DNA from 4 places in the Neorhizobium fuzhouense genome. Region 3 is predicted to be linked to each of the others. Evidence: predicted binding sites of a transcription regulator. Region 3 holds the regulator's gene; each other region holds the start of a gene.
The links. Region 3 encodes LexA, which represses DNA repair genes until DNA is damaged. Its sites were predicted from a motif close to TGTTCNNNNTGTGTTCNG; they were not measured.

Region 1 (3,306 bases), on a different contig from region 3:
GTGACCGGGCGGCGGCCGGATGGCTATCACCTTCTCGACAGCCTGGTGACCTTTGCCACCCATGGCGACACGCTCACCTTTAGCCAGAGCACATCCGACAGCTTTGCCGTGACGGGCCGGTTTGGCGAAAGCCTCTCGGCGGAGGCCGACAATCTCGTGGTGCGGGCGCGCGACCGGCTGCGCTCAGCCATAGAGGCTTTGGGGCTGGAGGCCCCGCCGGTCGCCATTACGCTGCAGAAGGACCTGCCGATTGCCTCCGGGATCGGCGGCGGTTCGGCCGATGCGGCAGCGACGCTTCGCGGCCTCCAGCGCCTCTGGTCGGTTCGCCTTCCGAAAGAGCCGCTGGCGAACTTGGCCCTTGCGCTTGGCGCCGACGTGCCGATGTGCCTTTCCTCGCGTCCGCTGATGGCGCGCGGCATCGGCGAGGAGCTTGTTGGCGTCGAAAACCTTCCGGCGCTGTTCATGGTCCTGGTCAATCCGCTGGTGTCGGTATCGACGCCGGACATTTTTCGCCGCCTGACACGCCGCGACAATGCGCCCGTGCCGCCGCTGCCAGAGCGCAGCGATGACGACTGGCTGTCCTTCATCGCGACCTTGCGCAATGATCTGGAACCTCCGGCACGCGCTGCGGTTTCAGAGATCGGGGTGGTATCGCAGGCGCTTGCCGACACCGGCGCACCACTGGTGCGCATGTCCGGCTCCGGGGCCACCTGCTTTGGCCTTTATGCGACCCCGGATGCGGCACAAAGTGCGGCAAGAACCCTGACGAGCCGCCACCCCGCCTGGTATGTTCAGGCAACCACCACGATTGCAGGAGAGGCCGCATGAGCCGGATCGACGAAACCCGCCCGTTCCTTCCCGTCGGCATTGCGGTGCTCACCGTCTCCGATACCCGCACGCCGGAGACGGACAAATCCGGCGACACGCTGGTGGCCCGCATCGAAGAGGCCGGCCACCGTCTCGTCGCCCGCGCCATCGTGCCCGACGACAAGACGGCGATTTTCGAGCGCGTGCGCGACTGGACGCGGATGGACGAGATCGACGTGGTGATCACCACCGGCGGAACCGGCTTTACCGGCCGTGACGTGACGCCCGAAGCGCTGGAGCCGCTGTTTGAAAAGCGAATGGACGGCTTTTCGGAGGTCTTTCACCGGATTTCCTACGACAAGATCGGCACATCGACCATCCAGTCGCGGGCAACCGGCGGCGTGGCGAATGCCACCTTCATCTTCGTGCTGCCCGGCTCTCCCGGTGCCTGCAAGGATGCCTGGGACGGCATCTTGAAGGCGCAGCTCGACTACCGCCACATGCCCTGCAATTTCGTGGAAATCATGCCGCGCCTCGATGAACACCTGAAACGCGGCGGCAAGGCTTGAAGCCTCAGCTGCGTGCCGCCCAGGCCGGCACCATTTCGCTGGTGAGGCGAAACGGCTTTCTCCCCCGGGCGAGATCCGACAGACGCTGGGCGGTGCGCGCCTGCGCGAGCGCCTCCGACTTGGCGAGGATCAGCCCCTGCTCGAGCGGCTTTGCCGCTCCGGTGAGGCGCGCCAGCAGCGGGCGCCGATGATGGCGCGACGGCGAAAACCGCGCTGACTGACGATTGAGCGCGATGTGCTCGGCCACTTCATCGATCCACCCCATCAGCGGGCGCGCGCCCGGCTCGATGAGAAAGAGCCATTCGCCGCGCGTGGCCCGCAGCACCTCCTCGATCGACCAGCCGGTATGAAACCGGCAGCCGGCGGCATCCGCCACCCGCGCGGACGCATCCGTCGAGCCGTGATCGAGCACGGCCACATCGCTCACCAGCCCCTCCACGGCCCCTGCCACCAGCACAGACAGGGTCTGCGCCAGTTGGGATTCCTGGTCATGGCATTCCATCAGCACACTCAGCATGACCCATGCTTACCGCATCGCAACAGGAATTGCCACAAAACTGACATGGCGATTTTGTTCTTGCAATGTTCTCTTTTTGGCTTTAACAATGAGGGCGTGGCGAACAGGGATGTGACGCCGAGGAGTTTCCCATGAACGAGCTGAACCAGCTGCGGCAGGGCGCGTTTGCGCCCGCCCATACGGCAGATATTGCCGATGCCCTGGTGGAAACCTCGGGGCTGCGCATCGAGATCGACCGCCGGCGCGGCCGCGGCGCGGGGCTGAACCCCAGCGGCCGTTTCGAGACGGAACGGCGCGAGGCGTTTGACGACGGCTGGCAGACGCTGGAGGAGCTTGCGCCCTTCAAGACGGAAGTGCAGGTGGAAAAGCCGCGCACGATCATCAGCCGCAACGAATCCCCCGATATTCCCTTCGACCGCTCGATCAATCCCTATCGCGGCTGCGAGCACGGCTGCATCTATTGCTTTGCAAGGCCCACCCACAGCTATATGGGCCTGTCCGCGGGACTGGATTTCGAAGCCAAGCTGTTTGCCAAGCCCGATGCGCCAAAGCTTCTGGAACGGGAGCTGAGCCGTCCGGACTACCGGCTGCGCACGATTGCCATCGGCACCAATACCGACCCCTACCAGCCGATCGAGCGGGAATGGCGGGTGATGCGCCAGATTCTCGAGGTTCTGGCCAAGGCCAATCATCCGGTGATGATCGTCACCAAGTCGGCCCTCGTCACCCGCGACATCGATATCCTGTCCGAGATGGCCGCCAAGGGGCTCGCCAAGGTCGGGATATCGGTGACGACACTGGACGGCAAGCTTGCCCGCACCATGGAACCGCGCGCCTCGACGCCGGCCAAGCGGCTGGAGGCGATCAGCAAGCTGACAGCCGCCGGCATTCCGACCAGCGTTCTCGTGGCACCGGTCATTCCGGCGCTCAACGACCACGAGATCGAACGCATTCTGGATGCGGCAAAGGCGGCCGGCGCCAGCGAGGCAAGCTATGTGCTGCTGCGTCTGCCGCTGGAGGTAAGCCCGCTCTTTCGCGACTGGCTGCTGCGACACTATCCGGATCGCTACCGCCACGTGATGTCGCTGGTCCGCTCCATGCGCGGCGGCAAGGATTATGACGCCGAGTTCGGCAAGCGCATGAAGGGGGCGGGTCCCTATGCCTGGCAGATCTCGCGGCGCTTTGAACTGGCGACCAAGCGACTCGGCCTTGGCCGGCGTGGCATGCCCTTGCGGGACGACCTGTTTATTCCGCCGGCCGGAACCGGCATCCAGCTGTCGCTGCTTTAAGGGTTTGACAGCGTTCGGCCTGCAGTCCTCCGTCTGAGGAAGGCCGTGATCAAATACCGCTCGCACTGAAAGGTGGCGGGCGGCGAGACATAAAAATTCGGCACGGTCCACCGCCTCAATCCGT
Region 2 (3,306 bases), on a different contig from region 3:
CGCGGATGCATGATGTGATCGGTAGCCGCGAGACGGGCAACGGGATCGCCGAGCCAGCGCACAGTACCATCCGAGCCGACCGCCAGATCGCTGTTGCCGCAAGCATAAAGACGCGCCGCGCGCGCTTCGAATTCCAGCGCCAGCGCCTTCTGCGCTGCCCCCTGCACCGCCTTCGCATCCGGACCTTCTGTCCCGGATACGGGCGTAAACCGGAAACCGGCTAGTTGACCGACGTGGTGTCCCTCGACGAAGACATCCCCATTTACACTGATTTCAGCTTCCAGCATCGCATTCTCTCTCAGGCGCTTCATGAGCACAGATGTCCTGCGATCAACAAAGCGTTTCGTCAACCTTTCATGTAGCGCGTCCGACAACCTGTCCTCGATTTCTCGTGTCTTTTCTTGCCAGTGTGTCGGATGCGCCAGCCAACCCGGACGGTTGGATACATAGGTCCAAGTTCTGATTTGGGCGATACGCGCAGAAAGCGTATCGATTTCCCCGTCGGTCCGATCGGCGCGCTGCACCTGCTCGGCCATAAAGTTCTCGTTGACCGTGCCATAGCGCACCAGATCTGAAAACAGGGTCGAGATCAGATCGGCATGCTGGGCCGGTGTAATGCGGCGATAATCGGGAAGCGCACAGGCCTCCCACAAAATCTCCACTCGCTCAGGCGTTGTGGCAACATCCCGAATTTCCGGGTATCGGGCAAGATAATCCAGCGCCTGCATGTCGGTTGCCGGTAGCGCGCGGGTAAGCCCGGCAATGGCCGGCGCCATGTCGAGGCTCGCGCGCAAGTCGCGCAGCGAGGAAAAATCCAGCTGCTTGGAGCGCCACTGCAGCACCTTCACCTGGTCGAAATGGTGCCCCTCGATCCGCTCCACCAATTCGTCATCGAAGGGTTGCACCTGGCCCGTCACGCCAAATGTTCCATCCTTAAGGTGGCGGCCGGCACGACCGGCGATCTGCCCGAGTTCGCCCGGATTGAGGTTGCGGAACTGGTAGCCGTCGAACTTGCGATCCTGCGCAAAGGCCACGTGATCGACGTCGAGGTTGAGGCCCATGCCGATCGCATCGGTCGCCACCAGATATTCCACATCGCCGGCCTGATAGAGGCCGACCTGCGCATTGCGCGTGCGGGGGCTGAGGGCGCCGAGCACAACGGCGGCCCCGCCGCGCTGGCGCCGGATGAGTTCGGCGATCGCATAAACCTCGTCGGCGGAAAAGGCGACGATGGCGGAGCGCTGCGGCAGGCGCGTGATCTTTTTCTGGCCGGCATAGAACAAGGTCGACAGGCGCGGGCGCTCGACGACGGTAATGCCGGGCAGCAGCTTTTCCAGAATGGGGCGCATGGTCCCGGCACCCAGAAGAAGCGTTTCCTCCCGGCCGCGCAAATGCAGGATACGATCGGTAAAAATGTGGCCCCGTTCCAGATCGCCCGCCAGCTGCACCTCGTCGATGGCGACAAAGGCGGCTTTCGTCTCGCGCGGCATGGCTTCCACGGTGCAGACGGAAAAACGGGCATTTGGGGGAGAAATCTTCTCCTCGCCGGTCACGAGCGCCACATGCTTTGCGCCGACCTTTTCCACCACGCGCGTATAGACCTCGCGCGCCAAAAGGCGAAGCGGCAGGCCGATCACGCCGGATCCATGCGCCACCATCCGTTCGATGGCGAAATGCGTCTTGCCGGTGTTTGTCGGGCCGAGGACCGCGGTGACGCCGCGACCGCTCAAGATCATGGGCTGAGAATTCAAAGCATTATCCGCGCATCGTGTCCGGCTGCACCACGATCGCGCACAGCCCCCGAACACATGGCGATCCGTAGCCGATAAGGCAAGCCGCAAGAGGCCGGACGGCGCGTTTTGGATCGAAATTCCGCAAACAGGCGCCATTTGCCGCGCCAAACTGCCATTGGCATGCGGGAACACGCTGCGAACGAATCAGCGACGAATCGGCATCCATCGCGTTTCATGTTTCGTTCTGCACTTGACTGATGCCGGCAGGCGGTTTGCCGCACCATAGCTTTCGCTTGACAAAAGCCAGGCATCGACCGGAAGGTATCCCCGCCTCTACCAGGCATGCATTAGCTGCCTGCCACACCGTTGGAGTTTTCCCATGATGGCGATCTTTCGGATTCTCCTCACCGTGCTCGGCGTTCTGGCAACTGTGATGGGCCTGATCTGGATGGCGCAGGGGAGCGGGCTCTTTCCCTATCCCGCGTCGAGCTTCATGATCAACCAGACGCCATGGATCCTGCGCGGCGGGCTTCTGGCGCTGGCCGGTCTTGCCGTAATCTGGGCGGCCCGTCGGTTTATCCGATAGAACCGATCGTGCCGCAACCGAACCGCAGGCGCACCAGCGGACGCCTGTGATGCAGGTTCGCCAGCCGCAATTCTTCTTTGTTTCGGCACCCTTGCAGTTCGGTGGAACAAAAATCGGGGCATGGCGTTTCCGTCGCACAACAAATTGATGTGTGCATCGGAGATCACCAACATGCTCGGGACAGTCCTGCTCGTTATCCTCGTCCTTCTTCTTCTCGGCGCGCTTCCCAACTGGGGCTACAGCCGGAGCTGGGGCTACGGGCCTTCCGGCGGTCTTGGCCTTGTCGTGGTGATTCTGCTCATCCTGCTTCTGATGGGCAGGATCTAAATTTCAAAACCAGTCGAACCGAATAAGGGAAGGAACTACTCCATGAAAAAGATCCTGGCCGTCGCAGCCGTTATGGGCCTGCTTGCATCCTGCACCTCCACAGAGCGTGGCACCGCCATCGGCGCCGGCTCGGGCGCCGTCATCGGCGGTGTCGTCACCAACAGCTGGGGTGGTGCAGCGGTCGGCGCCGTGGCCGGCGGCCTGGTCGGTGCGGCCATCGGCGAATCGCAGAAGCACAAGGGCTACTGCGTCTATCGCGACCGCTACGGCCGTACCTACGAGGCACGCTGCCGCTAACGTCTTCACCCCGTCCAAATACGAAACCGGCGCGGACACCCGCGCCGGTTTTGTTTTATCAGGCTGGCTTAGTCGTGATCGGAGGAGGCTTGCGCCCTACATCCCGGGTGATCAGCTGAAATACTGGCCGCCATTGGCCGAAATCGTCGATCCGGTGATGAAGCCTGCATCGTCTGAGGCGAGGAAGACCACGCAGCGGGCGACTTCCTCCGGCTCCCCCAGCCGTCCGACAGGGATCTGCGGCAGGATACGCTCATTCATGACGCGCTCCGGCACGGCACGCACCATCTCGGTTCCGATATAACCGGGGCAGATAGCGTTGACGGTGACGTTCTTGGCCGCCCCCTCCTGCGCCAGCGCCCG
Region 3 (3,306 bases):
GTCGGCGAAAATCTCCATGGCGGCATCAAGGCCGATGCCGCGCTTGCCGGCAATCGACGTGCGATTGGCCTTGTCGAACGAGGATTTGTAGACAAGGCCGAGGCCCAGTTCGTCGCAGATCTCCTTGATGGCGCCGGCCATCATGAAGGCGTGATCGCGGCTTTCCATCTGGCAGGGACCGGCAATCAGCGACAGGTGGCCGGTGTTGGAAAATACGACGCGGGCCGAGCCCTCGCCGACGGAAACCTCTGGATTGGCTGTGACGGCCATGATCACTCCTCAAATACGAAGGCAGCACCCTGACCGGGGGCTGCGGCAACGACAATGCGCGTGCCACTCTTCTCGAAAGCCACGTCCTTATCAGCAAGCCATTGCGCTGTCACGGCAAGATCCCCCGTGGCAAAGATGAGAGCAGCGCCCTGCAGAGGCTCTGCGACCTCCGTCGTGCCCGCGACATAAGCGGCCGCGCTGCCCAGATGCACTTCGACGGCCCGAGGCTGCTCGACAGACACAAAGCCGTTCTGGGCCTCGATCCGGAAACCACGCTCGGCCGGTCGTGCCGCTGCATCCATTATGGTTTCCAGAACGGCTTGCACGGCCTTCGGCCGCTCGGCGACGAGCAGCAGGCCGCGAAGGCCAAGTACGGCGTTGGCATGCCGCTCCAGATGCGCCCGGTCTGCCGGCAGCGGGTTCAGCCGCTCGCAGGCAAACAGGAAGAAGGCTTTCGACGCCGTTTCGGCAAAGGCAAGGCGAAAACTTGCGACCACGTCCCGTCCGTCTGCCGTGCGCGCGCCGCGGGAAAACTCGAGCAGATCGCCGCCGTCGATGCCCGCCGGTGCAAACCGCGCGCGGTCGGCCACGGCATCCTGTGACGATACCACCAGGGCGGAGAACCCGTCCTCGCCCACCGCGTCGCGGAAGATGCGGTCGCGTCGGGTAAACTCGTTGCCCTGCGCAGCTGCTTCCGCTGCCTTGACCGGATCTGCGACGGACAGTGGCTCGAGATAGGTGCCGTCCGCCAGAAAGACGCAGGCGTTCTGCGTGCCGAACGGGTGGACGGCATCGGGGGCCACGGTGAAGCCCAGTCGCTCCAGCCGCGCGCGGGCGATGACAAGCGAGGAGACCGGCAGGACAAGATGATCGATAAGACGCGGCATGATTCTCTCCGGATAGATCGAGGCGAGCTTAGCGCTCGCTGCATGCTGCGACAAACCGCGCCCAGACTGCGTTTTCACCGACTTTTCAGGGCTTGCGGAACACATGTGGAACATATAGTGTTCGTTCTGGATTTGTTTCCCTTCGAGGTTGTCTTCATGCTCACACGCAAACAGCAGGAACTGCTCCTGTTCATTCACGAACGAATGAAGGAAGCGGGCGTGCCCCCCTCCTTCGACGAGATGAAGGATGCGCTCGATCTCGCCTCGAAATCGGGCATTCACCGGCTGATCACGGCGCTTGAGGAGCGTGGCTTCATTCGGCGGTTGCCGAACCGGGCGCGGGCGCTCGAGGTGATCAAGCTGCCGGAATCCTATGTACCGCCGGCCCAGCCGCGTCGCGGCTTTTCGCCGAGCGTCATCGAAGGCAGCCTTGGCAAGACGCCGGCCGCGCGCCCTGCCCCGCCCGCGCCGCCGGTGGAAGAGTATAGCGGTTCTGCCACCGTTCCCGTCATGGGGCGCATCGCAGCCGGCGTGCCGATCTCGGCCATCCAGAACAATACGCATGCCATCAGCGTGCCGATCGAAATGCTGGGCACCGGCGAACATTACGCGCTGGAGGTCAAGGGCGATTCGATGATCGAGGCAGGCATTCTCGACGGCGATACCGTCATCATCCGCAACGGCAGTACGGCAACGCCCGGCGACATCGTCGTGGCGCTGGTCGATGACGAGGAAGCCACGCTGAAGCGGTTTCGTCGCAAGGGTGCCTCGATTGCGCTTGAGGCGGCAAACCCTGCCTATGAGACCCGTATTTTTGGTCCAGACCGGGTCAAGATCCAGGGCAAGCTGGTCGGTCTTATCCGTCGCTACCATTAAGCAGGGCGGAGACTGGTTGCGGGAGCGTGTCGTCGAAACGGCGCGTCTTCCAGTCGTAGCTGCGGTGCAGGCTCCACGGGCGTGAATGGCCGACATTGGCGGCTGTTGCCGTCCAGTTGGCGCGCGTGGCGCTCTGCGCAAAGCGGATTTCCAGGGCACCCGTCTTGCGGAGCGTCTTTTCCGTCAGCATCAGCGCGCCGGAGCGGCAGGTTTCGAAACGGGCGCGGGCGGCAATGACGATGTCGGAGGTGTCGCAGGCGGTTCCGGCATAGCGGGCATCCTCGATCACCGCAATGCGGATCTTTTCCGCGGAGCGGGCAAAGCAGCCGACCCGGGCGAGGCAGGCGAATCGGCCAGCCGGCGCGGTGCGGAATGCATCGGCCATCGCCACTGCCGCCTCGCGCCGTTCCTGCGTGCTGAGCGCCCGCGCTTGATTGTCTGGATTGTCGATATTGTCTGGCGCACGGCCGTCGCGCGCCGGCGGTTCCGGCGGCGGGATGTCTTCGGCGAGCAGGTCGATGGCGCCGGCTGCGGGCGTTCGGTCTTCACGGTCCTCGGCCGATGCTTTCGGTGGGCTGCCTTTCGGGCCTGCAAGCGGCCGCATCGGTGGCTTAGGGGATAGGTCGGATGATGCCGGGAACAGTCCGGCGGTGGATTTCGCCATGATGGGATGCAGGGTCTTGTCGATCATCAAGGCATTTTGCCACTGGCGATAGATGAATTCGGGTGGCGTGCGGCGGCTGACGGCCGCCTCATTCTCCTCGACGAGGGCCACGAGGGTCGCATCGTCGGACACCAGGAGGTCGGGACGCGCTGCACCTCTGGGCCAGAAAGAGACGGTCAGTGCTACGGCCATAATCGCCGCACCGACCAGCTTCAATCGGGTGCGCAGGAGAACGAGGAGGAGAAAGCCAATCGACGCAAGAGGAAGCAGCCAGACGCTCTGGCGCCCGACAGCCGCATCGCCGCCCCAGCCCGCCACCGTTTCTGCAATGGCAATGACCAGCTGCACGCCATAGCCCATGATCTTGATGAACGGAGCCTCCAGTCCGAACGGCATCATCAGCATGCCCAGCATGCCGGCCGGCATGACGATCAGCGAGATCACCGGCATGGCCGCGAGGTTGCCGGCAAGGCCGTAGGTTGCGATGCGATGGAAATGGGAGATCGAGTAGATCGAGGTGGAGAGCGATCCGATGAGCGACGTCATCACCACCCCTGCCACCATGCCCGATACGGCAGCGGTGACGGCAAGCACCGGCGGCCGGCGGGC
Region 4 (3,306 bases), 150 kb from region 3:
CTCGATCTCCTCGCGCGCCCAGGCACTGTCGGTTTCCTTCCAGCGGCGCTCGAGATTCGGCACGATGCCTTCGAAATTCTTCGTCGTCTTGTAGGCGCGGGCGCCATCGATATAGTGAAATTCGATTTTTTCGTCGGTGCCATGCAGGATGGCGCTCTGCGCCTCCTTCGACAGCTTTGCCCAGCGGTCGGACAGCTTGAAGCCATAGACCTTGCCGAGGCCCTCGAGCGTCTGGTTGTAATAGGGCGAGGAGGATTTGGCCCAGGGCGCAATCGCGCCGTCCTTCAGCGTGCGCTCCGGCTCCGGCACGATGAGTGCCTCATCCACCTTCTGCTGCGAGCCCAGACCATCGCAGGTCGGGCAGGCGCCAAACGGGTTGTTGAAGGAAAACAGCCGCGGCTCGATTTCCGGAATGGTGAAGCCGGAAACGGGGCAGGCGAACTTTTCCGAAAACAGCACCCGCTCATGGGTTTCGTTGAGCGATTTGTTGGCCGAACCGCCCGCGGACGTTTCTTCCGGCGGCAGCGGCTTGTCGGCAAATTCGGCGATCGCCAGTCCGTCGGCCAATCGCAGGCATGTCTCCAAACTGTCGGCGAGACGCGCGCCGATATCGGAGCGCACCACGACGCGGTCGACCACCACGTCGATATCGTGCTTGTATTTCTTGTCGAGCGTCGGGGCTTCGGCGATCTCGTAAAAGGTGCCATCCACCTTTACGCGCTGAAAACCCTTCTTCATCAGGTCGGCAAGTTCCTTCTTGTACTCGCCCTTGCGGCCGCGCACGAGTGGCGCGAGAATGTAGAGACGGGTGCCTTCCTCGAAGGCGAGAACCCGGTCCACCATCTGGCTCACCGTCTGGCTTTCGATCGGAAGGCCGGTGGCGGGCGAATAGGGCACGCCGACGCGCGCAAACAGAAGGCGCATATAGTCGTAGATTTCGGTGACGGTGCCGACCGTCGACCGCGGGTTTTTCGACGTCGTCTTCTGCTCGATGGAAATGGCTGGCGACAGGCCGTCGATCTGGTCGACATCCGGTTTCTGCATCATTTCCAGGAACTGGCGCGCATAGGCCGACAGGCTCTCGACATAGCGCCGCTGGCCTTCCGCATAAATGGTGTCGAAGGCCAGGGATGATTTTCCCGATCCGGACAGGCCGGTCATCACGATCAGGCTGTTGCGGGGCAGGTCGAGATCGATGCCCTTGAGATTGTGCTCGCGGGCGCCGCGAATGGAAATCGTCTTGAGTTCGCTCATCGTGAAAAAGGCTCTGTGGGAGGACAAGTCCCTTATCTAGTGATCCATCGGCCGGTGTCGAGGCGAAAGGCGTTGCCGAGTGGCTTTTCGATTCGTGCTACGCATCCGGACGTTGACAGGATCATAGCGGAATACTAGAACAAAGAAAGAACAAATTTGCTTGTGGATTACCGATCTCCAAAACCCATTCGCCGCCGGCAATGGGGTAGAGTGGGAAAGGTTTTTAAAATTCGCGTGCCGCATGCGGCAGCAGACAAGGTGAAAAAATGGCTGGCAGCGTCAACAAGGTAATTTTGATCGGCAATCTCGGTGCCGACCCGGAAATCCGTCGGACGCAGGACGGCCGGCCGATTGCCAACCTGCGCATTGCAACGTCTGAAACCTGGCGCGACCGCAACAGCGGCGAGCGCAAGGAAAAAACCGAATGGCACAGCGTGGTGATCTTCAACGAAGGTCTCTGCAAGGTTGCCGAGCAATACCTGAAGAAGGGTGCAACGGTTTATATCGAAGGCCAGCTTCAGACCCGCAAGTGGCAGGACCAGACCGGCAATGACCGCTATTCGACCGAAATCGTGCTGCAGGGTTTTAACTCCACGCTGACCATGCTGGGCGGCCGGGGTGAAGGTGGCGGGCAGGGCGCTGGCTTTGGTGGCGGCCGTTCTGGCGGCCAGCCCGCTGGCGGTGGTGATTTCGGTGGCGGCTACGGCGACGATTACGACCGTGCTCCCGCAAGCTCCGGCCGCGGTGGCCAGTCCTCCGGCGGCGGTTTCGCGCGCGATCTGGACGACGATATCCCATTCTGATCGATCCGTTCTATCCGCGAACAAATTTACGCAACGGCCGGTGGAGGAGGGCTTCCGCCGGCCGTTTTGTCCTCCAGCATGGCCACCAGTGCATCGGATTGCGAGATGATGCCCGCAAGCCGGTTTCCGCCCCGCACGACGGGCAGATGGTGCAGGCCGCCTTCGGCAAAGGCGATAATGGCGTCGGCGATCGGCATATCGGCGCTGACCGTGCGCACGGGGGTGGTCATGATGTCCTTGACGGTATCGTTTGGCGCTGAAGCGCCCGCCAGCATCAGGCGAAGGCGCTGTCTGATGGCAATGCGCGGACGCCCCGCCACCCAGCGCGGCTTATGCAGGAAATCGCTCTGCGTGACGATACCGACAACCCTGGCCTGCTCGTCGGTGACGGGCAGAGCGTGGAACCGGTGGCGGCGCATCAGGGCATAGGCTTCCTGGAGGCTGGTATCGGGCGCCACCGCCACGACATCGCGCGACATGACGCTGCCGCAATCGGCATGCTGGGCGCGCCGGCGGTAGGAGCGCAGTTCCGTGCGCCGCAGGATGGTTTCCAGATCGCCCCGGTCGATATCCAGAAACCGGTCATAATCCTTCAGCACCTCATCAAGATCTTCCGCGAGAAAGCCGATGCGCGCCAGTGGCGCGGGATCTTCCGTTGCATGAGCCTGGGGCGAGGTCTGGGGGCGGTGTGGGTAGAGGCCGCCGGTCAGGAGATGATAGGCGAGCGCGGATAGGAGAAGCAGCAGCGAACTGCCGAGGACGGGCCATAGCACGAAGCCGAAACCGAGGTTTTGTATGGCGCCGCCGCCGATCACGGCCGTCAGCGCCATGGCCCCGCCCGGTGGATGCAGGCAGCGACAGGCCGACATCACCGCGATCGCAAGGCTGACGGCAAGTGCTGCGGCCATAACCGGGTCTGGCACGAGAAGGCAGGCGATGACCCCCATCAGCGCGGACAGTCCGTTTCCACCGATCACGGACCATGGCTGCGCCAGCGGGCTGGAGGGAGCGGCAAACAGGAGCACTGCCGAGGCCCCCATCGGCGCAATCAGCATGGGCGCCATCAAGCCCTGGCTGAGCGCAAAGGCACCGCCGAGCCCCGTGATCGCGATCCCGACAAGAGCGCCGAGTGAAGCGCGGATCCGCTCCTTGAGACTCAAGGGTGGCTGCGATGGCAGGAAGCGCTGCAGATAAGCGGTTATTCTCATCGTATATGCCTGGAAGAGTTGTAGATGGCGTCGACAGCCGA

Region 1: ACEXP3_RS03320 (glycosyl transferase) is a predicted target of LexA. The motif match lies at 1,949-1,966, and genes of this name have one in related genera.
Region 2: ACEXP3_RS10845 (helicase-related protein) is a predicted target of LexA. The motif match lies at 1,918-1,935, and genes of this name have one in related genera.
Region 4: uvrA (excinuclease ABC subunit UvrA) is a predicted target of LexA. The motif match lies at 1,390-1,407, and genes of this name have one in related genera.

The regions. Positions count from the first base shown of each region.
Region 1 covers NZ_JBHFFP010000001.1:656,188-659,493, forward strand. Annotated here, with positions in the region: gene ACEXP3_RS03310 (4-(cytidine 5'-diphospho)-2-C-methyl-D-erythritol kinase) at 1-828, shown strand, start outside; gene moaB (molybdenum cofactor biosynthesis protein B) at 825-1,376, shown strand; gene ACEXP3_RS03320 (glycosyl transferase) at 1,381-1,893, opposite strand; gene ACEXP3_RS03325 (PA0069 family radical SAM protein) at 2,025-3,182, shown strand.
Region 2 covers NZ_JBHFFP010000005.1:104,279-107,584, reverse strand. Annotated here, with positions in the region: gene ACEXP3_RS10845 (helicase-related protein) at 1-1,736, opposite strand, end outside; gene ACEXP3_RS10840 (hypothetical protein) at 2,116-2,319, shown strand; gene ACEXP3_RS10835 (DUF3309 family protein) at 2,491-2,646, shown strand; gene ACEXP3_RS10830 (YMGG-like glycine zipper-containing protein) at 2,689-2,943, shown strand; gene phbB (acetoacetyl-CoA reductase) at 3,055-3,306, opposite strand, start outside.
Region 3 covers NZ_JBHFFP010000012.1:186,277-189,582, forward strand. Annotated here, with positions in the region: gene kdsA (3-deoxy-8-phosphooctulonate synthase) at 1-270, opposite strand, end outside; gene ACEXP3_RS20145 (VOC family protein) at 273-1,157, opposite strand; gene lexA (transcriptional repressor LexA) at 1,314-2,033, shown strand; gene ACEXP3_RS20155 (ComEC/Rec2 family competence protein) at 2,014-3,306, opposite strand, start outside.
Region 4 covers NZ_JBHFFP010000012.1:38,069-41,374, forward strand. Annotated here, with positions in the region: gene uvrA (excinuclease ABC subunit UvrA) at 1-1,254, opposite strand, end outside; gene ACEXP3_RS19395 (single-stranded DNA-binding protein) at 1,521-2,057, shown strand; gene ACEXP3_RS19400 (HPP family protein) at 2,084-3,259, opposite strand.